DNA from 3 places in the Thermoanaerobacter brockii subsp. finnii Ako-1 genome. Region 1 is predicted to be linked to each of the others. Evidence: riboswitches for the same ligand, from Rfam matches in the RefSeq annotation. Region 1 holds a riboswitch; each other region holds the start of a gene.
The links. A riboswitch is a leader RNA that binds a small molecule or an ion and turns the genes downstream of it on or off. The one in region 1 is predicted to bind S-adenosylmethionine.
Positions count from the first base shown of each region.

Region 1 (10,493 bases):
TGCACAGCTGGGTAGCCAAGTTCGGAAGGGATAAACGCTGAAAGCATCTAAGCGTGAAGCCCGCCTCAAGATTAGGTTTCCCATCCGAGAGGGGTAAGACACCTCGAAGACCACGAGGTAGATAGGCCGGGGGTGTAAGAGTGGAAACACTCTTAGCTGACCGGTACTAATCAGTCGAGGACTTGACCGAGAAGGCTTTGTGCAGTTTTGAGGGTCTAGATTTCCGGTGGCGATAGCGGAGGGGAAACACCCGTTCCCATTCCGAACACGGAAGTTAAGCCCTCCAGCGCCGATGGTACTGCTTTCGCGGGAGAGTAGGTCGCTGCCGGTAAAATTTTATACATATTTAAAAGAGGTAGTCTGTTTTTAAAATGGGCTACCTCTTTTCTGTTTTTATCTCCGGAAATTGATGCTCAAGTGTTTTTAATCTCACAAAAAGAGTTCAGCCAGCATTTTTTCTGCTGGGTCAATGATAGGTACGTTTAATTTTTGTTCAAGTTTTTCTTTCAAATAAGGTAGGTGGGTGCAGCCTAGCACCAGCCCCTCTGCATTGAAGTTTTTAGGGACTAAATCGGCAAGATTAAATTTATCAATGATGATTTCTGGAATTTCGAGATTTTCAATTGCCCTTATTACTGGAAGCGTAGTGACCCCGATGATTTGAATCGTAGGATTATTTTCGTAAAAGATTTTTTCTATAGTCTTCAAGGACTGGCCATTGGCAGCCAAGATTACCAACCGCTTATATCTTGACGCCAGGCTATGGTATACTTGAAGTGGTGTTACAATATTGGTATCAGGGTACTTTTGTTTTACAAGTTCAAGGTCTATTGCAGCTGAAAGAGAATTGCAGTAAATCATTACCTTTCTTATGTTTTGCTTCTGGAAATCGCCTATGATAGAGATTACCTTCTGGGTGAGAGCATCAGGTTTTAAGAACTGGAGCATGTTTTGTTCATCGGGGCTTGAAGCGGCAGGGATTCCCACCGCTTCAAGCCCCTTTTTTCTTATAAAATCGACTCCCATCTGAGTATCTACTGGTGTACCAGCGATGACACCGATAGTTTTATCAGATCCTGACAATAAAATCACCTCCTGCTTAAAAGGCGGGTACGACAGCACCTTTATATGTTTCCTCAATGAATTTTTTAACTTCTGGAGAATTTAAGGCTTCGGCTAACTTCTTAAGTTCAGGCCTAGATTCATCGCCTTTGCGGACCACCAGTACATTGACATAAGGGGAATTTGCTGATTCGATAAAGAGAGCATCCTTAGTGGGTATAAGTCCAGCTTCCAAGGCGTAGTTGGTGTTTATTACCGCTGCGTCTACATCTGACAGTACCCTTGGCAGAGTAGCGGCTTCCAGCTCGGAAATCTTAATTTTTTTAGGATTTTCGACAATGTCATTTACTGTTGCTTTAATACCTGCATCTGGTTTTAATTTTATTACTCCAGCTGATTGCAGCAGTAGCAAAGCTCTTCCGCCATTGGTAGCGTCGTTGGGTATGGCAATGGTAGCGCCTTCTTTTAACTCACTGAGGTTTTTGATTTTTTGGGAGTATATACCCATGGGTTCGATATGAACTTTAGCAATATATGTTAAATCAAGATTATGCTCCTTTGAGAAATCTTCAAGATAAGGGATGTGCTGGAAATAGTTAGCATCTAATTCTTTTTCAGCTAGCTTTAGGTTGGGTTGCACGTAATCTGTGAACTCTACAATCTCTAGAGTAATTCCCTCTTTTTCGAGGAGGGGTTTTACGACGTTTAAAATTTGGGCGTGGGGCACTGGAGTAGCTCCTACTTTGATGGTTGTTTTTGATACGCCCTGGTTTTGGGTTTGTTTGTCGGAAGTGGGTCCTTGTTTTGTTCCGCATCCCGCAATAAAAATTGTTAGAAGGCTCAGTAATAAAAGTGTAGTTAAGAACTTTTTCACATCAATCTCCTCCTTTATTAAAAAAGTAAAATTTACCGATTTTTTGACAGCTGTTTTACTAGTACATCTCCTATGAGTTGAATTAGCTGTACCATAGCTACCAAAATTGCTACGGTATAAAGCATAATGTCGAGCATAAATCGCTGATATCCATATCTTACTGCTAAATCTCCTAGCCCACCACCTCCTATAACACCTGCCATGGCAGAATATCCCACTAAATTTATAGTAGTTATGGTAATCCCTGCGGCTATTGAAGGTAAAGCCTCGGGGACTAGCACCTTGGTTATGATTTGAAGGGGTGAAGCTCCCATAGACTGGGCTGCTTCAATGATACCGCGGTCTACCTCTCTTAATGCTGTTTCGGTAAGCCTTCCCATAAAGGGAATAGCCGCTACCGAAAGGGGAACAATCGCTGCGGTGGTCCCTATAGCTTTCCCTACAAGCAATCGTGTAAAAGGTATAAGCACGATTAAAAGTATTACAAAAGGCACAGAGCGAAAAATATTTACAATAGTGCCTAGTATTTTGTTTAAAAGTTCGTTTTGCAGTATCTGATTCCTGTCGGTTACCATCAGCAGGATTCCGAGGGGTACCCCGAAAATCGTTGCTATGAACGTTGACACCGCCACCATGTAAATAGTTTGCCATGTGGCAACCAGCAACAAGTTTATAGTTTCAGACATTTTCAATCACCTCCACGTCGAGTCCCAAATCTTTTAGATATTTTAAAGCAGCGTCTGTTTCACCGTTTTTGCCTCTTAGCTCAACTATAAGAGTACCGTAGGGCATACCCTGGATGTGGTCAATGTTTCCATAGAGAATATTGGTGTCAACATCAAATTTTCTTATAATGTTTGATATGACAGGTTCTGTTGTAATTTCGCCGAAAAAGGCAATTTTAATAATTTTGCCTTCCAAGTGTTCGTGGGACAAGTTTTCAATCCTATCTTTTAATTCCTTAGGCATTTCTGATAAAGTTACAGATTTCAAAAAATTTCGTGCGGTTTCTGTTTGAGGTTTTTTAAATACTTCAATAAGAGGTCCCTGTTCTACCACACGACTTTTTTCAATAACTGCTACTTTATTGCAAATTTGTTTAATGACATTCATTTCATGAGTTATGAGAACTATGGTGATTCCCAGCTCCCTATTTATATCTTTTAAAAGATTTAAAATAGAAAGAGTTGTTTCTGGATCCAGCGCTGAAGTAGGTTCGTCACAAAGAAGAACTTTCGGATCATTAGCCAGGGCTCGTGCTATACCTACCCGCTGTTTTTGACCGCCTGAAAGCTGAGAAGGATAGTTGTCGGCCTTGTCGGAAAGCCCCACGAGCTCTAAAAGATTTTCTACTTTTTTATCGATTGTCCTTTTGTCCAGCCCGGCAATCTCCAAAGGAAAAGCCACATTGCCTCTGACAGTTCTGGATGATAACAGATTAAAATGCTGGAATATCATGCCTATTTTTTTTCGCATTTCTTTTAATTCAGAGGGAGAAAGCCGAGTCATTTCAACACCATCTATCTCAATTGAACCGAAAGTTGGCTTTTCGAGCATATTTATGCAGCGCAGGAGAGTACTCTTTCCAGCACCGCTCAGACCTATAATTCCAAAAATATCGCCTTTTTCTATGTTGAGGTTGACGTCTTCCAAAGCCCTAACATTTCCTGAAGCTGAATGATAAACTTTTGTAAGATTTCTAATATAGATCATAGAAAAACCTCCTTTCCCAAAATAAAAATAAAAAATCCTCTTCTGACAGTACGAAGAGGTTTTTAAATCCTCTTATCTGCCAGAACTCAACGTTCTGCAGGAATTAGCACCGTGCAGCCGCATGTTTAAAACTTTCGGCCACCGGTTGCCGGGTTTCATCGGGCCAGTCCCTCCACCTGCTCTCGATAAGAGTTTTTATTTTATTATTCACTTTAGCAATTTAATTAGATAATAACATCAACATAAACATTTGTCAATAGGTTAAAAAAGTCATGATGTAAGTTATTTAAAAAATCATAAAGCTAACAGAAACAGAGGCAAGAAAAATATAGCAATAGTCTATTTGAGATGGATTTTTTTTGCTTCTATTTGCTATAATTTTGAGGAGGACAATGAAAGTTTTAATACAATTATTTCCATGGAAATAGAAAAAAGGAGGAGTGCTATGAGAACGTTTATTGGAATTGATTTAGATGAAAAATCAATAGGGAAATTATCAAGTTTTCAGGAAGAGTTAAAAAATTATACGATAAAAGGAAGATGGACTCATAAAGATAATTTCCATATTACTTTAAAATTTCTAGGGGAAATAGAAACAGAAAGTGTAATGAAAATAAAAGACTCTCTTGAAGTAGCAGTAAAAGATATTAGTCCCTTTTATATAAAATTTGACAAAGTAGGATTTTTTAAGGGAAATGGCGATATGCGAGTATTGTGGGTAGGTACAGAAGAAAATTCCTTTCTTAATAAACTGCATGACAATATAGATGAGGAATTATATAAAATTGGCTTTGAAAAAGATAAAAGAAAGTTTACTTCCCACATTACCATTGCCAGAGACATACGTTTAAGCATTGACATAGAAGAAGTAAATAGTCTTTTTGAAAAACAAGAAAAAGGAGCAATTTTAGTAGATACAGTTTTTTTGTATGAGAGTGTTATACAAGAAAATAGAAGAAAATATATTCCTATATTTAGTGTGCCTTTAAAATAAGAAGTAAGATGCCTAAAAAGCATCTTACTCTGGGTCTACATAAAGGGTCTTTTGGCTTGTATATATTACAAAACCTGGTTTTGCGCCAGAAGGTTTTTTTACGTATTTTTTTAAGGTATAATCAACAGGTACATTTGAAGAATGTTTCGCTTTGCTATATTTGGCGGCTAATTTTGCAGCTTCAATAAGAGTTGTTTCAGGCACAGGTTTGTTATTTGTCTTGATTATGACGTGAGACCCTGGCATGTCTTTTGTGTGAAGCCATATATCGTTAGGATTTGCGAATTTTAACGTTAGATAATCGTTTTGAGTGTTGTTTTTCCCTATATATATGTCGAAACCGTCTGAAGATACTACATGTAACGGTTGAGAAAGAGTTTGCCGTGATATTTTTTTCTTTTGCTGCTTATGTATATACCCTTGTTCAGACAGTTCATTTTTTATTTCCTCTATTTCTGATGGTAATGTACAATTTTCCAAGTTCACTAGTTGACCTTCTAAATAAGTTATTTCCTCAAGAGTATCGGATATTTGTTTTTCTATTATTTTATTGGCATTTTTTAACTTGCTGTATTTTTTAAAGTATCTTTGTGCATTTTCTGAAGGGGAATATTTTTTGTCAATGGGTATTTCAATTTCTTCACCAGTGTAATAGTTTATGGTTTTGAAGCTTTCCATTCCTTTTTTTAACAAATGCATATTTGCTGTTATAAGTTCGCCGTAAAGTCTAAAAGTGTCAGCATTTTTTGCTTCGTTTAATTCTTGTTGAAGTTTATCTAATTTGTTATAAAGTTTTTCTAAATTGTTGTTGATGATTTTTCTTAAATCCGAGGACCTTACTTGCAAATTTACTATATTTGCTTTTTCACTGAAAAATTTACAAGCAGCTTTGTTCACTGTAGGGAAAAAAGTTTTTGTAATATATTGAGATAAATCAATACAAGAAAAGTCAATTACTTCATTTTCCTGAAAGGCAATGCAAGGTTTTAAATTTAAGCTTAAAACATCTTCATATATTTTTTTTATGTTTTGATATAGATTTTCAATTTGCTCATCTTCTATTGATTCTACAAATCTGTCAGATATATTACATCTAAAAGTAACTTCTCTTGCCAAAGTGGGGCTAAATCCTTGTAAAATATCTACTAAGGTTTTTTCAATTTTTTTTGACTTGTAGTTATTAACAGCTTCTTTAAAAGAAGGTAGCGAGAGATTATTTATATTTAACTTTTCCTGCAGTGGTGGGTAGACATATTGCCTCCCAGGTAGTACTTCTCTTACTTTACTCATATCGGAATATACTCTTTTTATGCTATCTATTATCGTTTGAGTAGCTTTGTCAATTAATATGATATTGCTGTGTCTTCCCATTATTTCAATAATTAGAGTTTTAATTGTTTGATTTTCTAATTCGTCTTTTGTTTCTATGTCGATTTTTACTATTCTGTCAAATTCTACTTGTTTTATATCTATTATCCTGCCGCTTTGAAGAAATTTTCTCAATAGCATGCAAAACATTGGAGGCTCAGCAGGATTTTCTTTATTTTCTTCTGCAAGATATATTCTTGGATAATTTGCATTAGCAGACAATAGCAGTTTATAGTTTTTACCTTTATTTCGTATTATAAAGATTAATTCTTCTTTTTCAGGTTGATATATTTTATCAATTCTTCCACCAATAATTTCTTCTTTTAGTTCTTTTATTATTGCATGTAAAGTTATGCCGTCCAAAGCCATAGTATAACCTCCAGATTTTATTGTATATAAAAAGTATACCATGAAATCGAAGGGTTTAATAGTGAAAAATTGATTGTATTGATTTTAGTTGTAACATTTGTTACAATAAAACAAGATGTAAAAATAGGAATTAAAGTTTAATTGCCATAAGTAGAAAATTGAAAAGCAAGAGAAAGAAAGATAGAGGAGGTGGAAAGTTGAAGTGGTTACTTTTTGTGTATAAGGTCCCAAGTGATTCGTCAACAGCTAGGGTTACTATATGGAGAAGAATAAAAAAAATTGGCGCTTTGTATTTACAACAGTCTGTATGTATTGTGCCTTACATGGAAAGGTTTTTAAAAGAAATAGAGAAGCTAAAGGATGAAATTAAAGGCTTTGGAGGAGATTTTAAAGCCTTTGAAGTAGTGGCCCTTGATGAAGAAATAGAGAAGGATGTGATAGAACAATTTAATCATCAAAGGAGGGAAGAATATAGTGAAATAAAGGAACAATGTGAAGAGTTTTTTAAAGAGATTGAAAAAGAGATAGCAAGAAAAAATTTTACTTTTGCAGAATTAGAGGAAAATGAAGATGAGTTGAATAAGTTATATAAGTGGTTTGAAAAAGTAGCCCAAAGAGATGTGTTTGAGTGTGAAATGAAAAAAGAGGTTAAGGATTTATTAGAAAAAGCCAGTCGAGACTTTGAATATTTTGCTTCATTGGTTTATGAAAATAATAAAGAGTGAAGGGAGGCATTTTAATTGTTAAATGTAATTATTTTGGGGTTGACAAGTCTTCTTACAGATATATCTACTGAAATGGTATATCCTTTGATTCCACTTTTTCTCACCTCTCAACTGGGGGCAAGCCCGGCAATAGTGGGTATCATTGAAGGTTTTGCAGAAAGTTTAGCTAGCATACTTAAAGTTTTTTCAGGGTACATATCTGATAAAGTAGGTAAAAGAAAACCTTTAGCTATAGCTGGATATTCTTTTTCCACTATAGGAAAAATGTTTTTGTATTTTGCTACTTCATGGGGATGGGTGTTTTTAGGTAGAACTAGTGACAGATTTGGAAAAGGAATACGAACAGCCCCGAGAGATGCTTTAATTGCTGAAGCTGTAGATAAAGATAAGATCGGAAGAGCATATGGACTTCATAGAGCATTGGATACCTTAGGGGCAACGATTGGAATTGCTTTAGCCTATTATTTTTTGACTTCTTACAAAGGGAATTATAAGGCGGTTTTTATGTATTCTTTAATACCAGCTTTTTTAGGAGTTTTTGTGCTGTTTTTTGCTAAGGAAAGCAAAGTAACAAATCAACTTTCAAAAAAGCTTTCATTTTCTTGGAGAAGTCTTGATAGACGCCTTCAAATGTTTTTAATAGTTATTTTAATTTTTGCCTTGGGTAATTCCTCTAATCAATTTTTGCTTTTAAGGGCGAAAAATGTGGGATTTAGCGATTCGGATGTTATACTTTTGTATTTGGTGTACAACATAGTTTATATGATTTTTTCGTATCCTATGGGAAGATTGTCGGATAAAATAGGAAGAAAGAAACTTCTCATCATCGGCTATTTCCTTTACGGAATAGTGTATTTGGGATTTGCTGTTTTTGGCTTTAAAAGTGCTATGTGGATATTATTTTCTGTTTATGGTTTGTACATCGCTTTGACTGAGGGTGTTGAAAAAGCTTTAGTTGCGGAGATTTCTCCACCTCATTTAAAAGGTACAGTTATAGGGCTTCATGCTACTTTTACAGGCATTGGCCTTTTACCGGCTTCTTTTATAGCGGGAATACTTTGGGATACATTGGGAGTAACTGCACCTTTTTATTTTGGCGGAATTATGGGAGTTTTGGCTGCTATTGGCCTTATGATCGTTTTATGATTGTTTTCCTCACATTTTCTTAAAATATCTAACCAAATTAGCCTTTTTTGTGTTATAATATCCTTGAAGATTAGAAAATGGAGTGATATAGGTGAAATTTACTAAAATGCATGGATTGGGAAATGACTTTATAGTAATTGAGGCTCGAGAAAATGTAGATTATAGTGAATTAGCTATTAAACTTTGTGATAGGCATTTTGGTATAGGGGCGGATGGTCTTTTAGTCGTTGAGCCTTCAGGAATTGCGGATATTAGGATGAGGATTTTTAATGCAGATGGTAGCGAAGCAGAAATGTGCGGTAATGGTTCTAGGTGTTTTGCAAAATATGTTTATGAAAGAGGGATAGTAAAAAAAGAGAAAATGGCAGTGGAAACCTTAGCGGGAGTGATTATGCCAGAAGTTTTTGTAGAAAATGGGAAAGTAGAAAGTGTAAAAGTTTACATGGGTAGTCCTATTTTTGAGGCTAATAAAATACCTGTAAAAACTGATAAGCAAAAATTTATAAATGAGCCGGTAAAAATAGATGGGAAAGTTTATAAATTAACTTCTATAAGAGTAGGAGTGCCTCATACTATTGTTTTTGTAAAATCCTTAGATGAAAATATGATTAAAGAATTAGGTCCTAAAATTGAAAAATCTTCCATTTTTCCTCAAGGTACAAATGTGGATTTTGTAAAAGTAGAAGATAAAGAAAATATTTCTGTAAGGACTTGGGAAAGAGGTGTGGGGCTTACTCTTGCCTGTGGAAGTGGTGCCTGTGCCTCTGCAGTAGCTTCAGCAGTTTTAGGTAAGACGGAGCGAAATGTCAATGTCCATTTTAAAGGTGGTAAACTTTTAGTAGAATGGCTGGATGACAATAGTATTTATTTATCTGGAAGTGTGGAAGAAGTCTTTAGAGGCGAGATAGAGCTTTAGTTTAATACAGAGAGAATTTGACTATAATAAGAAAAAGGTGATATGATGATAAAAAGCATGACCGGTTATGGAAGAGGTGAGATTAAGGAAAAAGGCTATTATATAACTGTGGAAATTAAATCTTTAAACCACAGATTTTTAGACATAAATTGCAGGATGAATAAACTTTTAAGTGGACTTGAAGAAAAAGTGAGAGAATTTGTTTCAAAGCAGATTGCGAGAGGGAGAATAGAATTAAATATTGGTTTTGAAGTGTATGAAAGAAGTATTAATGTTATAGAAATTGATGAGAATCTTTTGTCAGAATATCTTAGAGTTTTTACTGATGTAAAGTCTAAATTTGAATTAGAAGGATTTATAAAGGTAAGTGATTTAGTGTATCTGCCGGAAGTTATCAGGGTAAAGAATGAGGATTTGGATTTAGAAGAAATATGGGAGTTATTAAAACTGCCATTGGGAGAAGCTATTAATAACCTCATTGACATGAGAAACAAAGAAGGTATAAAATTATACGATGATATAGTTAATAGAATGGGCAAAATTTCAGATATAGTAAAAGAGATTGAAGATTTGAGTTTTGTAATGGTAGAAGATTATAGAAAAAGATTGGAACAGCGTATAAGAGAATTGGGGGTAGATATAGACCCTAATAGGATGGCAATGGAAATAGCAATTATTGCTGACAAGTCATGTATTGCTGAAGAAATAACAAGGCTTAAAAGCCATATTATTCAATTTAAAGATTCTTTAAAAGAAGAAGGTTCTATAGGCAAAAAATTAGATTTTATAGTTCAGGAGATGAATCGTGAAGCGAATACGATTGCTTCAAAGTCAATAGACTATAGAATTTCTAACAAAGTCATTGACTTGAAAAATGAGATTGAAAAAATTAGAGAACAAGTTCAAAATATTGAGTAGGGAGGAAAAAGTATGTCGATTAAATTAATAAATATTGGTTTTGGCAATATAATTTCGGCGAATAGATTGGTGGCAATAGTCAGTCCAGAATCAGCACCTATAAAAAGAATAATTCAAGAGGCAAAAAATAGAGGTATGCTTATTGATGCTACATATGGTAGAAGAACAAGAGCAGTTATAATAACTGATAGTGACCACATAATACTTTCTGCTGTTCAACCAGAGACCGTAGCTAATCGTCTCAATTCAAATAAAGAGATATTAGAGGACACTTTAGAAGAAGACGAAGAAGAAGAGGAAGAGTAGGGGGAATTTGTGTTGTCGAAAAAGAAAAAAGGGTTACTTATTGTGCTTTCTGGGCCTTCAGGGGCAGGAAAAGGAACCATATGCAAAGCCTTGATGAAAAAA
Region 1 covers NC_014964.1:1,351,697-1,362,189, reverse strand. Annotated here, with positions in the region: rRNA gene THEBR_RS06775 (23S ribosomal RNA) at 1-190, shown strand, start outside; rRNA gene rrf (5S ribosomal RNA) at 223-331, shown strand; gene THEBR_RS06765 (aspartate/glutamate racemase family protein) at 430-1,092, opposite strand; gene THEBR_RS06760 (MetQ/NlpA family ABC transporter substrate-binding protein) at 1,100-1,936, opposite strand; gene THEBR_RS06755 (methionine ABC transporter permease) at 1,969-2,622, opposite strand; gene THEBR_RS06750 (methionine ABC transporter ATP-binding protein) at 2,615-3,649, opposite strand; SAM riboswitch class I at 3,719-3,841, opposite strand; gene thpR (RNA 2',3'-cyclic phosphodiesterase) at 4,095-4,643, shown strand; gene THEBR_RS06740 (Rqc2 family fibronectin-binding protein) at 4,668-6,380, opposite strand; gene THEBR_RS06735 (Chromate resistance protein ChrB) at 6,578-7,105, shown strand; gene THEBR_RS06730 (MFS transporter) at 7,121-8,251, shown strand; gene dapF (diaminopimelate epimerase) at 8,343-9,167, shown strand; gene THEBR_RS06720 (YicC/YloC family endoribonuclease) at 9,213-10,085, shown strand; gene remA (extracellular matrix/biofilm regulator RemA) at 10,098-10,391, shown strand; gene gmk (guanylate kinase) at 10,401-10,493, shown strand, end outside.

Region 2 (10,493 bases), 620 kb from region 1:
AAAGAGGTTGAACTTCCTCCTCCAAAATATTTTTTACTATATCTTCTACTCCTGATTTTTTACCTTCTAAAATTTGGATATAGAACTTTGACTTTAAATCTTCTTCCTGAATTTTTTGCTGTTCTTTTTCTTTACCTTCCTCTTTTTGCCTGTTACCATATATTTTTAGATAATTTACACTCCCTTTATCTTTGTTTAGTAAAACCATTGAAGCCCTCAAAGTGTCCATCATGGCTTCATCGCAGGGATTTATAATAGCAGTAGTAAGCCCATAAGATGCTGCCATTGCTAAAAAAGTAGAGTTTATCAACCTTCTTTCAGGTAAACCAAAGGAAACATTGCTAAGTCCCACAACAGTATTTACTCCTAACTCTTCTTTAGCCAATTTTATCGCTTCTAAAGTCTCAATTGCAGCCTCCTGCTCAGAAGAAACCGTCAGCACAATACAATCTATCAATATGTCCTCTTTAGGTATGCCATACTCTTCCGCTTTTTTTATAATTTTTTTCGCATTTTCAATTCTTTCATGCCTATCTTTGGGAAGCCCTTTATCTCCTACAGTAAGTCCTACAACACAAGCTCCGTATTTTTTGACAATAGGAAGCACTTCTTTTAAACTTTCCTCTTTTGCACTTACAGAGTTGATTATGGGTCTACCTCTTAAAATTCTTATAGCTTTTTCTACAGCTTTAATATTAGTGCTATCTATTTGAAGAGGAATGTCTACCACATTTTGTATTTCAGAAACTACTTTAGGAAGTAATTCTTCTTCGTTTACCCCAGGAACTCCCACATTTACATCCAATATTTCCGCTCCGCATTTTTGCTGTTTTATAGCTTCCTCTACTGCTAAACTCACATTTCCCGCCAAAAAAGCCTCACTTAACTTCTTTTTTCCAGTAGGATTTATACGTTCCCCTATAACCCTTAAAAGATAATTTTCACCTATGAAAACTGTTTTTGTATTGGAAGCTACAGCTGTAAATTTGTTGACTTTGACTTTTGGCTTTAAATCTTTTACAGCTTTTTTAACAAGTTTTATATAGTGAGGAGTAGTACCGCAGCACCCTCCCACTATAGAAGCGCCTTTTTCAACAAGTAAAGGAAAGAAACTAGCAAATTCTTCTGGTTTTAAGTCGTAAACTGTTTTGCCGTCGCGAATGACAGGCATACCTGCATTAGGTTGTGCAATAATAGGTATGCGAGAAACTTGAGACATTTTTTCCACTACACTTACCATTTTATCGGGGCCTGTCGAGCAGTTAACGCCAATGGCATCTAATCCTAACCCTTGTAAACTAACTACTACAGTTATAGGGTCTGACCCCATGAGAGTCCTTCCATCTTCTTGAAAAGTCATTGTACATATAACTTTCATGTTTGAATTCTCTTTAGCAGCAAGAATGGCAGCTTTTGCCTCCAGCATATCTGACATTGTTTCAATTAAAACAATATCTGCTCCCGCTCTTTCTGCAGCTATAACTACTTCTTTAAAAACATCATAAGCTTCGTCAAAAGTCATGTCTCCATAAGGGGTCAAAAGTTCTCCAATAGGTCCTATAGAAAGTGCCACAGGTTTATCTTTGGAAGCTTCTTTGGCAATTTTGACAGCCTGAGTGACAATATTGAAAACCTCATTTTCCAGTCCATATTTTGCTAATTTTATCCTGTTAGCGCCAAAGGTATTTGTCTCAATCACATCCGCTCCTGCTTCTATATAGGACCTGTGGATATCAAATACTACTTCTGGATGGGTTATATTCATATATTCGGGACACTCTCCAGTTTTTAAACCCCTCTCTTGAAGTTGTGTCCCCATTGCTCCATCAAAAACAATCACTCTATTTGAAAGTTCTTTAAAAATGTCTAACATTTTTAACCTCCATTTAATTCATCTGTACGTTATTTTCTGCAAAATCACAGACTAAATCATCGACTCTTGAAATTATTTCTAACACAACATTTGTACTCCCTAAAGGCATAATGTGAATTCCTGCAACTTCACTGCGTATCCGCTTTATAAACTCTACAGCTATGTTTATTCCCTCTTCTCTTCCTCCATCCTTTAGCCTTTCTAAAACTTTTTCTGGAATATCTATACCTGGCACTTTTTCATTTAAATTGACTGCCATTTTATAGCTTTTAAGAGGTAATATGCCTATCAAAAGTGGTACATTGAAATTTTTAATCTTTTCAATAAACTTAAATAAAATTTCCTCATCATAAACCGGTTGTGTTTGAATAAATTCTGCCCCTGCCTCTATCTTAACTTTAAGCTTCTCTAGTGCTTCATCCCTTAAATCATTTGGATTTGCAGTCGTACCGGCGCAAAATTCTGTTGGGGAATCTAATTTATTTCCATTGTAATCATAACCTCTATTAAAAGCACTGATAATCTTTAAAAGCCCAACAGAATCTACATCATATACCCCTTTAGCCTGAGGAGTATCTCCACGGGAAGGTTCATCTCCTGTCAAGGCTAGTATGTTTCTCACACCTAACGCATAAGCTCCTAAGAGCTCTGACTGAAGGCCTATCAGATTTCTGTCTCTACAGGTCAAATGAAAAATAGCTTCAATGTTTAAGTGGTCTTGTAAAAGGTGAGCGACTGCTATAGGACTCATCCGCATATTCGCCATAGGACAGTCCGTTATATTTAAGGCATCTACAATGCCTTTTAATTTTCTCGCTTCTTCAATAGTTTTCGTTATATCTACCCCTTTTGGCGTAGAAATTTCTGCTGTCACAACAAACTTCCTTTTCTTAAGTTTAGTACACAAATTTTCATTTTTCAACATCTACATCGCCTCCATTTTTAAAAATAAAAAAGTCTCTTCGCCAAAAGAAGAGACACCAAAACTCTCTCATCTTTCAGCGAAACGCTGCTGGAATTGGCACCAAGACGCATATAAAATGCCGGTTGCCGGGTTTCATCGGGCCAGTCCCTCCACCACTCTCGATAAGAGATTTTAAAGTATTAAATTGTTAAACTATTTAAGCTATATGATACTATGGATTAACTCCTATGTCAATAGAAATTTTTTTGTCCCTCTCTAAAGATTTTGCAGGCTTTTAACTTTTTTAAAATAAATCTGTAAATTTTTTATGTTATTTGCTATACTATAATTGTAAAGAATATAAATTTTCGAGAAAGGAATGTTTTGAATGTTCTCATCTCTTATTTTTGGTATCCTTTCTATTGGATCAATTATACTTTACGGTTTAATCTGGTGGAAAATTTTTGATAAAACTGGTTATGGAGGAGCATATGGTCTTTTGATGTTTATACCTATTGTGAATTTTATAATGCTTTTAGTATTAGCATTCACTGAGTGGCCCGTACATAGATATAAAAATTATTGAGCAATAACACTGTTTTTATTTTTAATACTTGTGCAAACACTTGCATAATGATTTTTTTAATATTATAATATACTTAACACTTGGAAAATGAGGAGGTTTAATATGGGTAATGAAAAATTACCAAGAGTAGCCTATTTCTGCATGGAATATGGCTTACAGTCAGATTTCAAACTATATGCAGGTGGCTTAGGCATTTTAGCAGGAGACCATCTAAAAGCTGCAAAAGAGTTAGGTATGCCTTTAGTAGGAATAGGCATACTGTGGAAACAAGGTTATACAGAACAACATATCGGTGAAGACGGATACCCCTATGATGCCTATCGCAATTACACACGTAAGTACGACTTTTTAAAGGACACTGGAGTAAAGGTAAAAGTAAAAATAAGAAATAGAAATGTGTATTGCAAAGTATGGTTGATAGACAACTTTGACAATGCTCCTCTGTATTTGCTTGACACAGATATACCAGAAAATGGGGACAGATGGATAACAGGTCAACTTTATGGATGGTTTGGTGAAGAAAGAGTTGCACAGGAAATAGTATTAGGCATTGGCGGAGTAAGAGCTTTAAGAGCTTTGGGAATTGATGTTGATGTTTATCATTTTAACGAAGGGCATGCAGTATTAGCAGCCATTGAGCTTATAAGAGAGAAAATGGAAAATCAAAATATGAGTTTTGAAGAGGCGTGGAAAGCCACAAGGGAAGAAGTAGTATTTACAACCCATACCCCTGTTAAAGAAGGAAACGAATCTCACGATTTAGAACTTCTCATGTACATGGGTGCAAACAATGGCCTTTCAATTGAGCAAATGGCTCAAATTGGTGGTGTTCCTTTTAATATGACAGTCGCAGGTTTGAGACTTTCTCGTATTGCAAACGGTGTCTCAAAACTTCACGGTCAAACTGCAAACAAAATGTGGCAACATGTTGACAACAAGGCTCCTATAATTTCAATAACAAACGGAATTGACAGAAACACTTGGGTAGATAAAAGGATAATAGAAGCCTACAACAAAGGTGAAGGACTTTTAGAAACTCATAATATTTTAAAACAAGAATTAATTGATTTTGTATATCAAAGGACAGGAGTTAAATTAGACGCTGACAAGCTTTTGATAGGTTTTTCAAGGAGAGCTGCTCCTTACAAAAGAAGCGACCTTATATTTACAAATGACGAAGTCATAGGTGATTATCTAAGGTCTAAAAAAATTCAAATGGTGTTTTCAGGAAAAGGTCATCCATTAGATGACGTGGGTAAAAAAATTGTCGCAAAATTAATAGAGATGACAAAGAAATATCCTGAAAGCGTAGTATTCTTAGAAGATTACGATATGACAATAGGAAAAATGCTTACTCGAGGCACTGATGTGTGGTTAAACAATCCAAGAAGACCATTAGAGGCCAGTGGTACCTCCGGCATGAAAGCCGCCATGAACGGAGTGTTAAATTTAAGTATTTTAGATGGATGGTGGGCAGAAGCTTGTATAGACGGAGTAAATGGCTGGCAATTTGGGGATGGTTTTGAGTCTGACAATATAGAAGAATTAGACAAACACGACCTTGAAGCACTCTATGACGTCCTTTTAAATAAAGTAGTTCCAACCTACTACAATGATAAAGCGAAATGGGAAAACATGATGAGAGAAAGTATAAGGACGACTTATGAAGCTTTCTCAGCTAATAGAATGTTAAAAGAATACTACGATTTAATGTACACAAAAAAATAAGTCAACCCCTATTTAAAAAGGCCGCGCAATTGTCCGGCCTTTAATTTATTTTCCCAATCTTTTTTCTAACAATTCTTTTTCTTTTTCATATCCTGGTTTTCCTAAAAGTGCAAACATGTTTTTCTTGTAAGCCTCTACTCCTGGTTGGTCAAATGGATTAACCCCATTTATATATCCGCTTATAGCACAAGCCATTTCAAAGAAGTAGACCAGATTGCCAAAATAGTAAGCTGATATTTCAGGGATATTTACTACAAGGTTAGGAACATTCCCATCTGTATGAGCCAATAATGTACCTTCAAAAGCCTTTTTATTGACAAAATCTATAGTTTTTCCTGCTAAAAAGTTAAGCCCATCTATATTGTCCTTGTCTTCATTTATAACTATATCTTTAACAGGTTTTTCAACATTTAAAACTGTTTCAAAAATATTTCTGCTTCCCTCTTGTATAAACTGCCCCATTGAGTGTAAATCTGTCGTAAAATCTACTGAAGCAGGATAAATTCCCTTATTGTCTTTACCTTCACTTTCTCCAAAAAGCTGTTTCCACCATTCAGAGAAATAGTGAAGCTTTGGCTCATAATTTACAAGTATTTCTATAGCTTTGCCTTTTCTGTACAAAATATTTCTCAAAATTGCATACTGCATGCTGATATTTTCATTAAGGTTATCTTTGGTATAGACTGTTGAAGCATCAAAAGCTCCCTGCATCATATCGTCTATGCTAATGCCTGCTACTGCTATTGGTAGAAGGCCTACAGCTGTCAAAACTGAGTATCTTCCTCCAACATCGTCAGGAATCACAAATGTTTCATATCCTTCTTCATCAGCTAATTTTTTTAAAGCTCCTTTCGCTCTATCTGTTGTCACATATATTCTCGATTTAGCCCCTTCTTTTCCATATTTTCTCTCAAGAAAATCTCTAAAAACTCTAAAAGCTATTGCCGGTTCTGTGGTAGTACCAGATTTAGAAATCACATTTATTGATACATCTTTGTCCTCTATAAGTTCAAATAAATCACTTAAATATGTAGAGCTTATGCTGTTTCCAGCAAAATAAATCTCCGGCATATTCCTCTTGCCTTTTGGCAACAAATTATAGAAGGAATGAGAAAGCATTTCAATTGCCGCTCTTGCCCCTAAATAAGACCCACCTATACCTATTACTACAAGCACATCAGAATCTGATTGAATCTTCTCTGCTGCTTTTTTAATGCGTTCAAACTCTGCCTTATCATAGTTTTTGGGAAGACTCACCCATCCTAAAAAGTCATTTCCTTGAGCATTTTTACTAAGCACCATATCAAGAGATAATTTTGCATGCTTTTCCATATATTCAATTTCTTTTTGACTTACAAATTGTAGAGCTTTTGAATAATCAAAACCTATCAATTTCTTCATATGTAAACCTCCATTCCTTATTTACATACTTATTTTATACCATAAATCTATGTTGTTCAAGTTTTTCAAAAGTATGTATAAGTTTACTTAGCTTTATTTTTACATACCCATAAATTTTTGTCAATCTTTTTGGAATTTTTACTTTATGGGATATAATATAAAGAGGAGGTGCAAAAGTTATGGAGGCATTAGAGGCTTTAAAAAAGAGAAGAAGTATAAGGAAATACATAGATAAACCTATTCCAAAAGAAATATTAGAAGACATAATAGACTGCGCAAGGCTTGCTCCCAGTGGAAATAACGCACAGCCTTGGCATTTCGTCGTTATAACAGACAAAGAAAGACTTAAATTCATAGCAGAAAAAGCTACATATGGGAAATTTATTAAAGATGCAGGAGCTTGTGTCATCGTCTACTGCGATAAAAATAACAGACATCACTTAGAAGATGGTTCAGCAGCAACAGAAAATATATTACTCGCAGCTACTGCCTACGGCATAGGTTCCTGTTGGGTAGCTGGGTATAACAGAACCTATGAAAAAGAAATAAACGAATACCTCAACATTCCTGACAACTTAAGAATGATTTCTATTATATCATTAGGATATCCCGCAGAAGAGCCACAACCAAAATATAAAAAAGCTTTATCTGAAGTTTTACATTGGGAAAAATTTTAAATGAAAGAGGGTTATAATATGTCAAAAGTAGTGGAGAGATTTTTAAAATATGTAAAATATCATACAACATCGGATGAAAACTCAACAACTTATCCCAGCACTGAGGGACAAGTAATATTTGCAAAAGAATTAGCAAATGAGCTTGAAGAAATAGGCCTTAAAGAGGTAAATGTAGATGAAAACGGTTATGTTACGGCTTTACTTCCTTCAAATACTGACAAAAAACTCCCTACAATAGGATTTATAGCTCATATGGACACAAGTCCTGACATGTGCGGCAAAGACGTAAAGCCTCAGATAATAGAAAATTATGATGGCAAAGATATAATCTTAAACAAAGAAAAAAACATAGTATTATCTCCTACTGAATTTCCAGAGCTTAAAAATTACATAGGAAAAACTTTAATCACCACAGACGGAACAACTCTTTTGGGAGCTGATGATAAAGCAGGAATTGCAGAAATAATAACAGCTATGGAATATTTAATAAATCATCCTGAAATAAAGCATGGCAATATAAAAGTAGCCTTCACACCTGATGAAGAAATTGGTAGGGGTGTAGACAAATTTGATGTAAAAAAATTTAATTGTGATTTTGCTTATACTGTAGATGGCGGTGGAATTGGAGAAATAGAATACGAAAATTTCAATGCTGCCAGTGCTAAAATCAAAATTAATGGCAGAAATGTGCATCCTGGAACAGCAAAAGGCAAGATGAAAAACTCCATTTTGATTGGAATAGAACTCCAAAATATGTTACCTGAACATGAAACTCCTGCCCATACTGAAGGATATGAAGGTTTTTATCATTTGAACAATTTTGAAGGCAATGTAGAACAAACTAAAATGTATTATATTATCAGAGATTTTAATAAACAAACTTTTTTAGATAAAAAAGAATACCTAAAAAGCATTGTAGAAACATTAAATAAAAAATATGGTGAAGGCACACTAGAGCTTGAACTTAAAGACCAGTATTACAATATGAGAGAAATAATTGAAAAGCATATGCACATAGTCGATACAGCATTAGAAGCAATGAAATTAGTAGGAGTGGAACCTAAAATAGTGCCTATAAGAGGAGGCACTGATGGAGCAAGATTAAGCTATATGGGGCTTCCAACACCTAATTTATTCACAGGAGGGCATAATTTTCACGGTAAATATGAATTTATACCGACATATGCAATGGAAAAAGCAGTCGAAGTTATAATAAAAATAATTGAGCTTTACGCAGAAAAATAAGGGATAGCGATGGAGCTATCCCTTTAACAATTCCTTTTTGAAAAACTCTACTGACTCCTCAATCGCCTTTTTCTCCCATTCTAAACTCTTAAAAGTATGGTCTGCATTTTCGATTGTCACTCTTGTAGCGTTATCCCCATAAACCTCTTTTAAGATTCTATCAGAAACTTTATATTCAACCGCTTCATCATTTGTCCCATGAACTATAAGCACTTTTTTATCGTATCCTTTTGACAGCTCAAATATATTTAATTTTGAAATATCCTCAACAAAATCTTTACTCAGTTTATGTCCTCCTATGTCTACAAAGCCCAATTGTTCCATAATAGCTCCGTATTGCTTTACACTTTCGTGCATTATAAGCTCAGGCATATTAAAAGCTGGAGCCCATAGCACCAACGCCTTTATTTCATCTTTATATTCCCTTGCTACAATCCCTGCAATAGCTCCTCCCATACTCAAACCAAGTAGTCCTATTCTCTCAGGGTCAGTCGTAGGTTGCTCTTTCACAAACTTTAAAATTTGTCTTGCATCTTCCAATTCACTGCTAAATGTCATTTCACTAAAGTCCCCATCACTTTCTCCAGAACCATAAAAGTCAAACCTTACACTCCCAATACCTACTTTTTCTAAAGCTCTTGACATCTTCACAAAAATAAAGTGAGACTCTACTTTATTGCCTGTAAAACCGTGAAACATTATTACCATAGGCACTTTACCCTTAACATCATCAGGCAAATGCATCATTCCTCTTAAAGTTTTGCCGTTATATGTAATTTCAACAGCCTTTTGCATAATAACACCTCCAAATATTTCATAATTCAATTATACTACAGTCAAGAAAACTTTTCCACATAGACAGATTTTTTATCTATCAAAAATTGAAGTTTGCCAAACAGCACAAGATTTAACTTCCCTTTCTTTTATTACATCCTCTTCTGTCAATTTGCTACACAACAAAGGAGAATTTACATTGTACTGCTTTGTATTTCTTTTTATAGTACTGATACTACTGTTTGCGTAGCAATAAATACAGCCATGTAGACAAGTATCATAGGCACCAATATCTATACTTTCATCACAACCACAAAACTTCCTTTGATTCTTATCCTTTCCTATATTGAGTTTTTTACCTGAAAGCTCTTCTATTAAAGTTTTATCTATACATCTCGCATGCTCTATACCATAGGGCGATAAATCCAATTCTTCTGCACAAGTCTCAAGTTTAATTGAGTGCTCTTTCGCTATTTCATAAAATCTATATGCAATTTCTAACTTCTGTTCCTTGTTTATCTCATAAGCCCCTATTTTTTCCAAAGTCTTGTAAACTTTAGGATAAAGAGTCACAAAACTGATTATACATTTTGATGTATATCCATAAAGTTCAGACATTATTTCCTTAAAGCTTTTTACATGGTATTCTATATCAAATTCGGGAATTAAAATAATAGGGTCATAACGCCAAATTACCCTCTCTTTCCCTATTTTGCTAGACAGCTTTTTAAAAACTTCAATTATATGTGATTTTTCTGGCACATTCCTCTCTATTCTTTTATCATAGGGATTTAAAGTAAATAAAAAATAATAAGCATAGTCCTCTATCAAATGCAATTTCGGTATCATTTTTTCTGGATTTTTTGTCCAAAACACAATGCCATCTACTGCATCTTTCTTTAAAGAAACTTTACTGACTTGATGAAAATTAAAAGGATTCCTCACCAAAACATAGCCTTCCTCAATTCTTTTAAAAAACCAATCGCTGTAAAAAGCCGGAATATCCGTTCTCCTGCTTGCACTTATTATCATTCAAATTTCTCCTTTCAAAAAAAGAGAAATTGACATGTTCATTTTTACTTTAACATCAATGACAATTCATGTCAATTTCTCCGCTTTTGAATTAACTTTCTTTGTTAAGTTTGTACTCTATTGAATCAACAAGGGCTCTCCAACTGGCCTCAATAATATCTGTAGAAACCCCAATTGTGCTCCATGAATCTTTTCCGTCTGTCGACTCTATTATAACTCTAACTTTAGCAGCAGTTGCAGAATTAGAATCCAAAACCCTCACTTTATAATCTG
Region 2 covers NC_014964.1:735,298-745,790, reverse strand. Annotated here, with positions in the region: gene THEBR_RS03555 (homocysteine S-methyltransferase family protein) at 1-1,873, opposite strand, end outside; gene THEBR_RS03550 (methylenetetrahydrofolate reductase) at 1,887-2,798, opposite strand; SAM riboswitch class I at 2,862-2,966, opposite strand; gene glgP (alpha-glucan family phosphorylase) at 3,466-5,091, shown strand; gene THEBR_RS03535 (glucose-6-phosphate isomerase) at 5,137-6,492, opposite strand; gene THEBR_RS03530 (nitroreductase family protein) at 6,672-7,169, shown strand; gene pepT (peptidase T) at 7,188-8,414, shown strand; gene THEBR_RS03520 (alpha/beta hydrolase) at 8,430-9,209, opposite strand; gene THEBR_RS03515 (DUF1848 domain-containing protein) at 9,282-10,220, opposite strand; gene cimA (citramalate synthase) at 10,312-10,493, opposite strand, start outside.
Region 2: linked by a shared signal. The riboswitch ahead of THEBR_RS03550 (methylenetetrahydrofolate reductase) and the one ahead of THEBR_RS06750 (methionine ABC transporter ATP-binding protein) in region 1 are both predicted to bind S-adenosylmethionine.

Region 3 (10,493 bases), 460 kb from region 1:
ATATCTGTATTATCAATTGCTTGAAGCCATTTAAAAGGCATGTCTTCTCTATTGTCAGTGATTATTAAAAAATTGTGTAAGTCTTCAAAACCTGGTATTCCTTCTTCAAAGTAAATGACGTCATCAGGATTGTATTCTATGATGCCAAAGTTTTTTGTATTTATCTGCATATTGGTTCCTCGCTTTCATATTGGAGTCTTTATAGAGTCTTTCTTTAGGGTATAGTATCCTCCGGCTTAGGATGACGTATGATATAAGATCATATCCTTCTATCAAGATTATTTCCTACATATTGTATCTTTATTGATGGATATTGCCTCATATATATATTTACATGTGCCGGTATCACAGATATTTGAGGCTTATGAGGTATTGCTTTTATTTCTACACCGCCTAACTCCCAACTTATTTTTAAATATCCTTCAAACCATATTTTGGGTCGTGACTTTGGCATGAGGTCAATTGTAAATGTAACCTCATGCTCCATCGCTTTTTTAGCTAACTCTGCAATAGCATTTTGATGGTTTTCTATAGAGGCAAGAAAACGCCCCTCTTCAGCAATTTTACCTATTGCTTCAAGAGCTATTTGTTTGCTCATCTGGGCTTCATCATGGACAAGGTCAAAAATACTTTTAAGCCCTGATTCATAAAAACACTGATACTGATCTATATGTACCTGAGGAAGTTTTTGGTCTATTTCCATTTTTGCAGGTATTTGTTTTATTTCAAGGTCTGCTTTTGGGCTTTGTATAGAAATTTGGGCAGGAGTAGTGTCTATACCTATCCTGCCAAAAGTTTGATTTATTACTATATTCATATTATCACCTTAAAAAGTCTATAAGACTAGGTTGCATAATACGAGCTCCCGCAGCTAGTGATGCTCTATACACATTTTCATCCATTTTGAGATTTGTAATAACTTGTGCCAAATCTGCATCCTCACTTTTTGAAAGAAGCGCTGTGAAATTGTAGTTATCATCTTGGAGCCTATTTTGTATAAGGTCAATTCTGTTTGATTTTGCACCTACTTCTGCTCTTACTGCCAATACATTTTCCATCTGTTTATCCACATCAACTATTAAATTGCTTACAGCCTGATGGTCTCCTGAGTCTAAAGCGCTTTTTAGATTATCCATCATAACAAGAAGTTGAGAAGTTCCTGTCAAATCTACATCAAAAACTTTATCTCCCGGTACATTTACAGCTATTTTATTTCCCCCTGCTCCTACTTCAAACTCTATTAGGCCATTATCACCATTATAAGAATTGTTATCCTCACTGAAAGGCTGTGTGGTTGTTTTAAAGCCTGCAAATATATACCTTCCATTGTATTGGGTATTCCCTACTTGTATCATTTGCGCTTTTAACTGCTCTATCTCGTTAGCCATTTTTTGCATATCAGCCTGCGTCAAAGTTCCATTCGCACCCTGGACGGCTAATTCTCTTGTTCGCTGCAATAGGTCACCCAATTGATTTAAAGCAGAATCAGTAATGTCTAACCACGATTTTGCATAATCAGCATTTTTGGTATAAGCGTCGTTTCTTGCCATATCTGTCCTAATCCGCAAGCTGGTAGCTACGGCAACTGGATCATCAGAAGGCCTTGATATTTTTTTGCCTGTAGATAACATGTTTTGATTTTTTTGTAATTTTTCAAGGTTATTGTGGTAATTGTTCAAAAAATTTGTCACAAGCATACCATCAGTAACTCTCACTTTTTACACCCGCCTTTTATCTTCCTACAATACCCATTCTATTTATAAGAGTATCTAAAAGTTCATCAATGGCTGTTATCACTCTTGCAGAAGCAGCATAGGATTTTTGATACTTTAACATGTTTGTCATCTCTTCGTCTAAAGATACACCAGATACCGATTGTCTGTTTAAATCAATTTGTTTTACCATGAATTCCTGATTTTTTTGCATTAAATTTGCTTGCTGTGCATCCACTCCAAGATTTGATATTAAAGACCTTGCAAAGTCATCAAATGTGGCTCCATTCAGCACTGCATTGCCTTGATCCCTTAAAGCAATAAGCTTTAATGCATTTGTGTTATCGCCCGGAAGAGTAGCCGTACTTGATGCAGCAGCTATTTTCTCAAGTCCATCTGCTGCAAGAATATCTGAACTTACTTTAATTAACTTCGCATATTGAACTGTGGAATCATATGGAGTAGTAAAATCAGTGAAAAGCGGAATTCCTGTAGAACCGTCAAGGCCATAACCTGCTTTATGTACTTCATTTATCGCTTGTGCTATACTATATGCTAATTTATTCCATTCATTTATATAATAGGGTACTCCTTTTATCCCGTTGGTGCCATCTCCATCTCTCATATCGAGTAAGCCTTTTAATATACCACTTGAAGGGTTTACAGGTGCCCCTGTTAAATCCCATACCACAGCACCTGTATTATTTAGACTCATCGTAAATGCAGTTGACCCATCTACCAAAGCTTGTCCCGCTATATCGATTCTGAAATTTCTATTGGAGTCTTCATATGTAGTGATATTGACAAGTTTAGAAAGTTGATCAACAAGAAGATTTCTCTGGTCTCTTAAGTCATTTGCTGTTTGTCCGGTAAGTTCAAATCTATATATTTCATTATTTAATTTACTTATTCTCTCAGCATAAGAATTTATCTCTGCAATTCTACTTTGTATGGTAGAATTTAATTCATTCAATTTATCATAAAGGTGCTGATATACAGTATTAAAAGTATCAGCAAGAGCAATAGCTCTTTCTCTAACTTCTGCTCTTACCGTCAAACTTTCTGGATTCTTGGATAACTCTTGAAGGGAATTAAAAAAGTCATTAAGCACTGTGTTTATTCCGCTATCCGAAGGTTCGTTAAATATATCCTCAACAGCAGCTAAAACTTGCGCTTTTGTTTCCCATTCACCCAAAAATTTATTTTCCCTTCTGAATTGGTTGTCTAAAAATTGGTCGCGGATTTGCCTTATATCCTGTATTTTTACGCCTTCTCCTATGGCTTTTCCCCATTGGTCATACATACCAAAAGTAGTGGGTGGTGCAATTGAGGCCATATCTACTACTTGACGAGTATACCCAGGGGTATTAGCATTAGCAATATTGTGTCCAGTAACATCCAAAGCCTTTTGGCTTACAAACAATCCTGTCTTTGCTATTTCTAATCCTTGAAAAGTAGACATCTTCATCCCCCTATGCCTTTTTGTCAATTAGGCTGGTGTATTTTTTTATATTGCCATTATTCCCATAAACACCATCATCACTTTCTAAGGCACTTGATATTGTTTGAATAGAATAATTTACATATTCTAACGCTTGTTCAATTAAAGCAGCATTTAATTTGTTTCTTTCTTCAAGTTCTTTTAAAATATTAGTCAGATTATATTTGATATCTTTTAGGTTTTCTGCTTCTTCTGAAGAAATTGATTCTATCAAGTCGGTTATTGTCATTTTGCCTTCTATATCAATCTTCTCCAATATATCCTCTCTTTGTTCTTCTAATTCCATTAGTTTTTTTATAAGTTGCTTCTCTATTTGCACTATTTCATCTAATTCTTTTATTTTTCCCGCAATTATAATATCAGTTTTTTTTATCGCTAAGTCTAATAAAACTTTGTAAATTTCTGTTTCTCCCCTTAATACATCTACAAGCTTTTGGCTATTAGCCATTGCCAGCACACCCTTTTTAAATTTTTTTATTCAACAATATTCCCTTAAGAATAGCATCCGCCACATCTTCAGCTTTTACATTGTAAGTCCCAGCACTCAGCATTGCCTTTATGTTTTCAATCTTTTGATTCTTTATCTTTTCAAATTCATTTGAACTTTGTGCAAGTTTAATTGCTTCTTCTGATATCTCAACTTTATCCTTTATCTCCGCTTTCTTGCTAGCAACTTTTTCTACTGCATCTACTCGATAAACTGACATTATTTTTTCAATGTTGTTGTTATAAATTTTCATTTTTAACACCCCCGTACTACTACTAATATCGACTTAATAATTTAAAAGTTTAATATAAAAATCATTTTTTCTTTTTTTGATTCTCATAAACGTACAGTCTTTCTCCTGTTTGTTTTTCTTCTTCTTTGTCATCGGATTGAATCGAATAGCCTTTCATTAATTCCTTAGCTAATTTGGTTTTGCACTCGTCACAAAACCTACCTGTAAGTATTGGTTTACCACATCTTTCGCACCTAAGACCTATATTGACGTTATTAGAGGTTAAAATAAGCCTGCCTTCCTTTAAAAAATCCATTATTTTCTTTGTAGAAACCTGTGTATTTTGAGATATTTCCAGCATGGTAGCCGAGGGATGTGTATCTAAATAATCCCTCACTTTCATAAAATCTTCTTCATCCTGTCTATAGCACACTGGACATAGGTCAATTCCTGTGTACGTGTAAAGCCTTCCGCACCTTTTACAATTTCTTATTTCCATTTCCTTTCATCCCCCTTTTTGATACTTCAAACACCCCATTACATATTTTTACCCGTTGCTATGGTAGCCACATATACATCTTTTGCCCCATTTTCTTTTAAGACTTTGGCACACTCGTCCAAAGTAGCACCTGTTGTCAACACGTCGTCTACCAGTAACACATTTTTCCCAACAATAGTATCTTTGTAAGTCACTTTAAAAGCACCCTTTACGTTTTCTATCCTCTCTTCTTTGTGCAAAGCAGTCTGGGTTGTTGTATTTCTCACTCTTCTTAAAGCCTTAGACATAAAAATATTCAATCGATAAGAAAGTTCTCTTGCTAAAAGTTCTGACTGATTGTAACCTCTTTCGTCAAGTCTAATTTTGTGAAGAGGAACAGGTACTATGACATCTATAGGCCAGTTCATTTTTTTAACTGCATCAGCCATATAGTCTGCAAAAAAAGGTGCCAATTCTCTCTCTTTGAAATATTTGAACCGCCCTATTAAGTCTTTTACAACACCATCGTATTCAAAAGGACTTATATTTTGTTTAAATTCATGACCATGTTCTAAACAATCAGGACATGTTCCTTCATAGTCTATTGGTTTACCACAAATACTACACCTATTACCCTCAATAAATTTTAATGTGCTTTTGCATTTGTCGCATAAATACCCTGTTTTTATAACAGTTTTACAAATAATGCAGGTTGTTTTTGGTGGAAATAAAAGGTCTAAAAAAATCATCTTTATTGCCCCTTATTGCAATTCACTTTTCTTTTATATTTTATATCGGCATTATTAAATTAAAATTAATTAAAAAATTATCATTTTACAGTAAATTTTCCTCTATTTTGTGTAAAATCGTAATATTTAGTTTACATACAAAAGTGCTTTTTTAAGCCTTGAAAGAAGCCCTGAATATCTTTTTGAGATTCTATTGTTGTCAATCATAAATTTCAAATATTTCTCTTGACCTACCAAAATAACCAATTTCTTCGCCCTTGTAACGGCAGTGTACAAAAGGTTTCTTGTTAATAGCATAGGGGGTCCATAAGTAATTGGCATTATGACAACAGGAAATTCACTGCCTTGGCTTTTGTGTACTGTTATAGCATAAGACAAATTTAGTTCATTCAAGTCAGAAAAGTCATAAGTGACAAATTTTTCGTCGTCAAAATATACAGTCAATTCCTGTAATTCTTCGTCTATTGATTGAATTATTCCTATATCTCCGTTAAACACTCCTTCTCCTTCTTCATCGCCTTTTTTCCATTTTATCTTGTAGTTATTTTTTATTTGCATCACTTTATCCCCCACCCTGAAGACAAACTCCTTCATTATTTTTTCGGCTTTAGTTTTGTCGTGGGGATTTAATGCTTTTTGCAGCTCTAAATTTAAATTGTGAACACCAATTATCCCTTTTCTCATAGGGGTGAGTACTTGAATATCATTAATAGGATGAAATCCATAAGCTTTAGGAAGTCTGTTTGTCACAAGCTCCAATATGGTTTTTAATATATCCTCTTGGGTGTTAGCATTTATAAAAAAGAAATCACTATTTTTATCGTTATAGGTTGGATATTCTCCATTATTTATCTTGTGAGCATTTACTACTATCAAACTTTGCTTTTGCTGTCTAAAAATTTCTTTTAAACGTATCACTTTTACTATTCCACTGTCTATTATATCTCTTAGGACATTTCCGGCTCCAACAGATGGAAGCTGATCAGCATCCCCTACTAAAATCAGTTTTGCCCCTATAGGTAGGGCTTTTAATAAAGCATTCATAAGCAATATATCTACCATTGAAGCTTCGTCAACTATTATAACGTCGTATTTTAATGGATCTTTTTCATTTTTGTTAAAGCCCTTCCCTTCTTCCTCCGAATAAGTATATTCTAAAAGCCTATGAATAGTCTTCGCCTCTTTTCCAGTAGCTTCCGTTATCCTTTTTGCGGCTCTTCCTGTTGGGGCTGCAAGAGCCACTTTTTTACCAGCTTTTTCAAAAATACGTATTATACAATTTATTATTGTAGTCTTTCCTGTGCCTGGTCCTCCCGTTATGACAACAACAGAATTTTTAACAGCTTCTTCAACAGCCAATTTTTGATTTTCTGCTAACAAAATACCTGTTTCTTTTTCAAAATTTTTAATTTCTTTTTGGACATCTATGCCTAAATCTTCATTTTCCATTAGTGTCATGTTAAACAATCTCTCTGCTGTGTGTAATTCAGCTATATAGTAAGGTATATAGTAAATTCCTACAGTATCATCTTCAAAAGTTTCAATATGTATTTTTTCATTTTGTACTAAAAGCACAAAAGAATCCTCTACTTCTTCTTCGCTCACTTCTAACAAACTTGCTGCTTCTTTTTTTAACAATTCTTTCGGCACATAGGTGTGACCATTTGCCGCATACTGCATCAAAACATATCGAGTACCAGAAGATATGCGATATAGAGAATGAGGGTCAACTCCTAGGCTCTCTGCTATTTTGTCTGCAGTTTTAAATCCTATTCCAAATATATCGTCAGCCAATCTGTAAGGGTTTTGCTTAATAATTTCAATCGCGTTGTTTCCGTATTCTTTATAAATCTTTATAGCCATTGCAGTGGAAATACCGTACCCCTGCAAAAACACCATCACTTCTTTTATGCCCTTTTGCATTTCATAAGCTTCACAAATTCTTTTTATCTTCTCATCGCTTAGACCTTTTATTTCTTTTAATCTTTCTGGTGCAGTTTCAATTATATTTAAAGAATCAACGCCAAACTTTTTTACAATTTTTCTTGCTGTAACAGGACCTATTCCAGGAATTAAGCCAGAAGATAAAAACTTTTCTATTCCTTCTAAAGTGGTGGGAGCCAAGGTTTCATAATTTAAAACCCTAATTTGCTCACCATAATCAGGATGTTCTACCCATTCTCCTTCAATTTTAATTCTTTCCCCAATGTTTACATAAGGCATATAACCTACAGCAGTGACTACTAAACCTTGGGTACTTAATTCTAAAACCGTATAACCATTTTGTTCATTTCTAAAAATTATTTCTTCAACTACACCCTCTATGTCAATCATAGCCGATTCTCCTGTTTTAATTCTTTTCTTTATTTAATTTTACCTTATATTTAAAGCAAATTAAAGCCAATTCATTTCTTTTTTTCAATTTTTGTGGTATAATTAAGGTAGCGAAGCGTTTACAAAACATAAATTCTATGGCATTTAAAAAAGATATATAAAAAATGCCATAAGCCCGGGTTTACCCGGGCTTTCAAATTTATATTCCTGCCAACTTTTTTAATATATCTACTTTGTCTGTTTTCTCCCATGGGAGGTCTAAGTCGTGTCTTCCAAAGTGGCCATAAGCTGCAACTTGTCTATAAATAGGTCTTCTTAAATCTAAATCCCTAATTATAGCTGCAGGTCTTAAATCAAAAACTTGTTTTACAATTTCCGAAATCTTTTCATCTGATATTTTACCTGTGCCAAAAGTATCAATACCTATTTCAAGAGGTGTAGCAACACCTATCGCATAAGCTAATTGCACTTCACACTTCTTAGCAAGTCCTGCTGCCACAATATTTTTTGCCACATATCTTGCAGCATAACTTGCGGATCTATCAACTTTTGTAGGGTCTTTACCAGAAAAAGCTCCGCCCCCGTGCCTTGCATATCCGCCATAGGTGTCTACAATAATTTTTCTTCCTGTAAGTCCGCTATCACCTTGAGGTCCACCAATTACAAACCTTCCTGTGGGATTTACAAAAATTTTAGTCTTATCATCTATCATATTTTCAGGAATTATAGGTTTTATTACATGTTCAATAATATCTCTTTCAATAGTATCGTGATCAATCTCAGGTGCATGTTGAGCTGATACTACAACAGAATCTACCCTCACAGGCTTATCATCTTCATACTCTACTGTTACTTGTGTTTTACCATCTGGTCTTAAATAGCTTAATGTCCCGTTCTTTCTAACTTCCGCCAGTCTTCTTGCAAGCTTGTGAGCTAGCATTATAGGCATAGGCATTAATTCTTCTGTTTCATCGCAAGCAAAACCAAACATTAAACCCTGGTCTCCAGCGCCAATAGCCTCAATTTCCGAATCTGAAAGTTCTCCTCTTTTAGCTTCTAATGCCTTGTCCACACCGAGGGCAATATCCGGTGATTGCTCATCAATAGAAGTGATAACCGCACAAGTATCAGCGTCAAAACCGAATTTTGCTCTAGTATAGCCAATTTCTTCTACTACTTTCCTTACAACTTTCGGAATATCTACATAGCACTGAGTAGTAATTTCTCCCATTACTAAAACCAAACCGGTAGTTACAGCAGTCTCACAAGCAACTCTGGCATAGGGATCTTTTTTCAAAATTTCATCTAATATTGCGTCAGAAATCTGATCACAAATTTTATCAGGATGCCCCTCTGTGACTGATTCAGATGTAAACAGTCTACGCATTTTTTCTATTCCTCCTTAAAAACAAAATAAAACCCCTTCCAAAAGAAGAGGCACATACCCTCATCTTTCAGAAGCATGCTTCTGAGAGAATTAGCACCTTGTCCTATAGGACAGGTTGCTGGGTTTCATCGGGCTCTTTCCCTCCACCTCTCTTGATAAGAGCATGTTATTAAATTTTCTGATGTCTACTATAGCACACTTTATCTACTATGTCAAATATTTTTGCATCAAAAAAAGAGCATGCCAAAACATGCTCTTTTTTGAAAAATTATATTTAAAATACTACAAATTTTTCTCCAGGAACTCCACATACAGGACATTTTTCTGGCAATACATCAACAGAGGTATATCCACAAACGGGACATATGTAAACTTTTGATATCTTTATGTCTTCTCCTTTTAATGCTGCTTCTTTTGCTTCAGTGTACAATTTTGCATGTATTTTTTCAGCCTCAATAGCATAATGTATGCTTTTTTTAGCTCCAGATTCCTCTTGAAGTTCTGCAACAGCATTATAAGCAGGATACATCTCTTCTACTTCAAAGGTTTCCCCTTCTATAGCTTTTTCAAGATTTTCTACTGTATTTCCAACTTCTCCAAGAGTTTTGTAATGATTTGTGGCATGTACCAATTCAGCATAGGAAATAGCCCTGAAAAGTCTTGCAATATTAGGTTTGCCTTCTTTTTCAGCTACATCAGCAAAAATTTGATATCTCATGTGAGCTTGACTCTCTCCAGCATAGGCTTCACTAAGATTATGTCTCGTCATTTCTCTCATAAAAGATTCCTCCCTAATTAAATTTTTATTAATAAATAATAATTTTCTCTTTCAAATAATATTATACTACACTTTTTTACCATGTCAAGACATTTGAAGGAGAAAAATAAAAAAGACCTTACGGTCTTTTTTTCAATGGTGGAGGGAGATGGATTCGAACCATCGAAGGCGACAGCCAACAGATTTACAGTCTGCCCCCTTTGGCCACTTGGGTATCCCTCCACAATATTTAATTTTTGAAAATGGTGGTCGCAATAGGACTCGAACCTATGACCCCCTGCTTGTAAGGCAGGTGCTCTCCCAGCTGAGCTATACGACCACAATGGTCGGGATGGAGGGACTTGAACCCCCGACCCCATGCTCCCAAAGCACGTGCGCTACCAACTGCGCCACATCCCGACATCAGTGACGAAATAAATTATAATAGAAAAAATGAAATTTCACAATAGGCATAAAAGCTTAAAAATGGCCGTTTTATTGATTTATCGCTTGCAATCTTTAAATTTTTTAAGAATACGTCATATTTTAAAGTGTCTGCACAAAATACCACATAAGGTCATTTCGCGGCAAAATATTTATTTGCTATTTCTACAAGATAATTTATCTCTTCGGAAGAAAGTTTATTTTTCAATATGTTTAATAATCTTTCATTATCTTCCTTTGTTAATCCTTTCTCTGCCATCTTCATAATCTTATCCATATCCTCTTTCCCTAACTTCTGTAAAATTTCCATTACCTTTGCCTTCTGAGAAGCTTCCATTTTATCTTGTATTTCCAATATTTCTTCTACAGTAATCACTTTTTCTTTTTTATCTTTTTCATTTTCTTGTGTTGT
Region 3 covers NC_014964.1:1,816,404-1,826,896, forward strand. Annotated here, with positions in the region: gene fliW (flagellar assembly protein FliW) at 1-170, opposite strand, end outside; gene THEBR_RS09065 (DUF6470 family protein) at 260-817, opposite strand; gene flgL (flagellar hook-associated protein FlgL) at 822-1,715, opposite strand; gene flgK (flagellar hook-associated protein FlgK) at 1,732-3,174, opposite strand; gene THEBR_RS09080 (flagellar protein FlgN) at 3,185-3,661, opposite strand; gene THEBR_RS09085 (flagellar biosynthesis anti-sigma factor FlgM) at 3,678-3,953, opposite strand; gene THEBR_RS09090 (TIGR03826 family flagellar region protein) at 4,015-4,431, opposite strand; gene THEBR_RS09095 (ComF family protein) at 4,470-5,159, opposite strand; gene recD2 (SF1B family DNA helicase RecD2) at 5,286-7,493, opposite strand; gene metK (methionine adenosyltransferase) at 7,693-8,880, opposite strand; SAM riboswitch class I at 8,938-9,042, opposite strand; gene THEBR_RS09110 (rubrerythrin family protein) at 9,155-9,658, opposite strand; tRNA gene THEBR_RS09115 (tRNA-Tyr) at 9,795-9,880, opposite strand; tRNA gene THEBR_RS09120 (tRNA-Val) at 9,902-9,977, opposite strand; tRNA gene THEBR_RS09125 (tRNA-Pro) at 9,982-10,057, opposite strand; gene THEBR_RS09130 (hypothetical protein) at 10,215-10,493, opposite strand, start outside.
Region 3: linked by a shared signal. The riboswitch ahead of metK (methionine adenosyltransferase) and the one ahead of THEBR_RS06750 (methionine ABC transporter ATP-binding protein) in region 1 are both predicted to bind S-adenosylmethionine.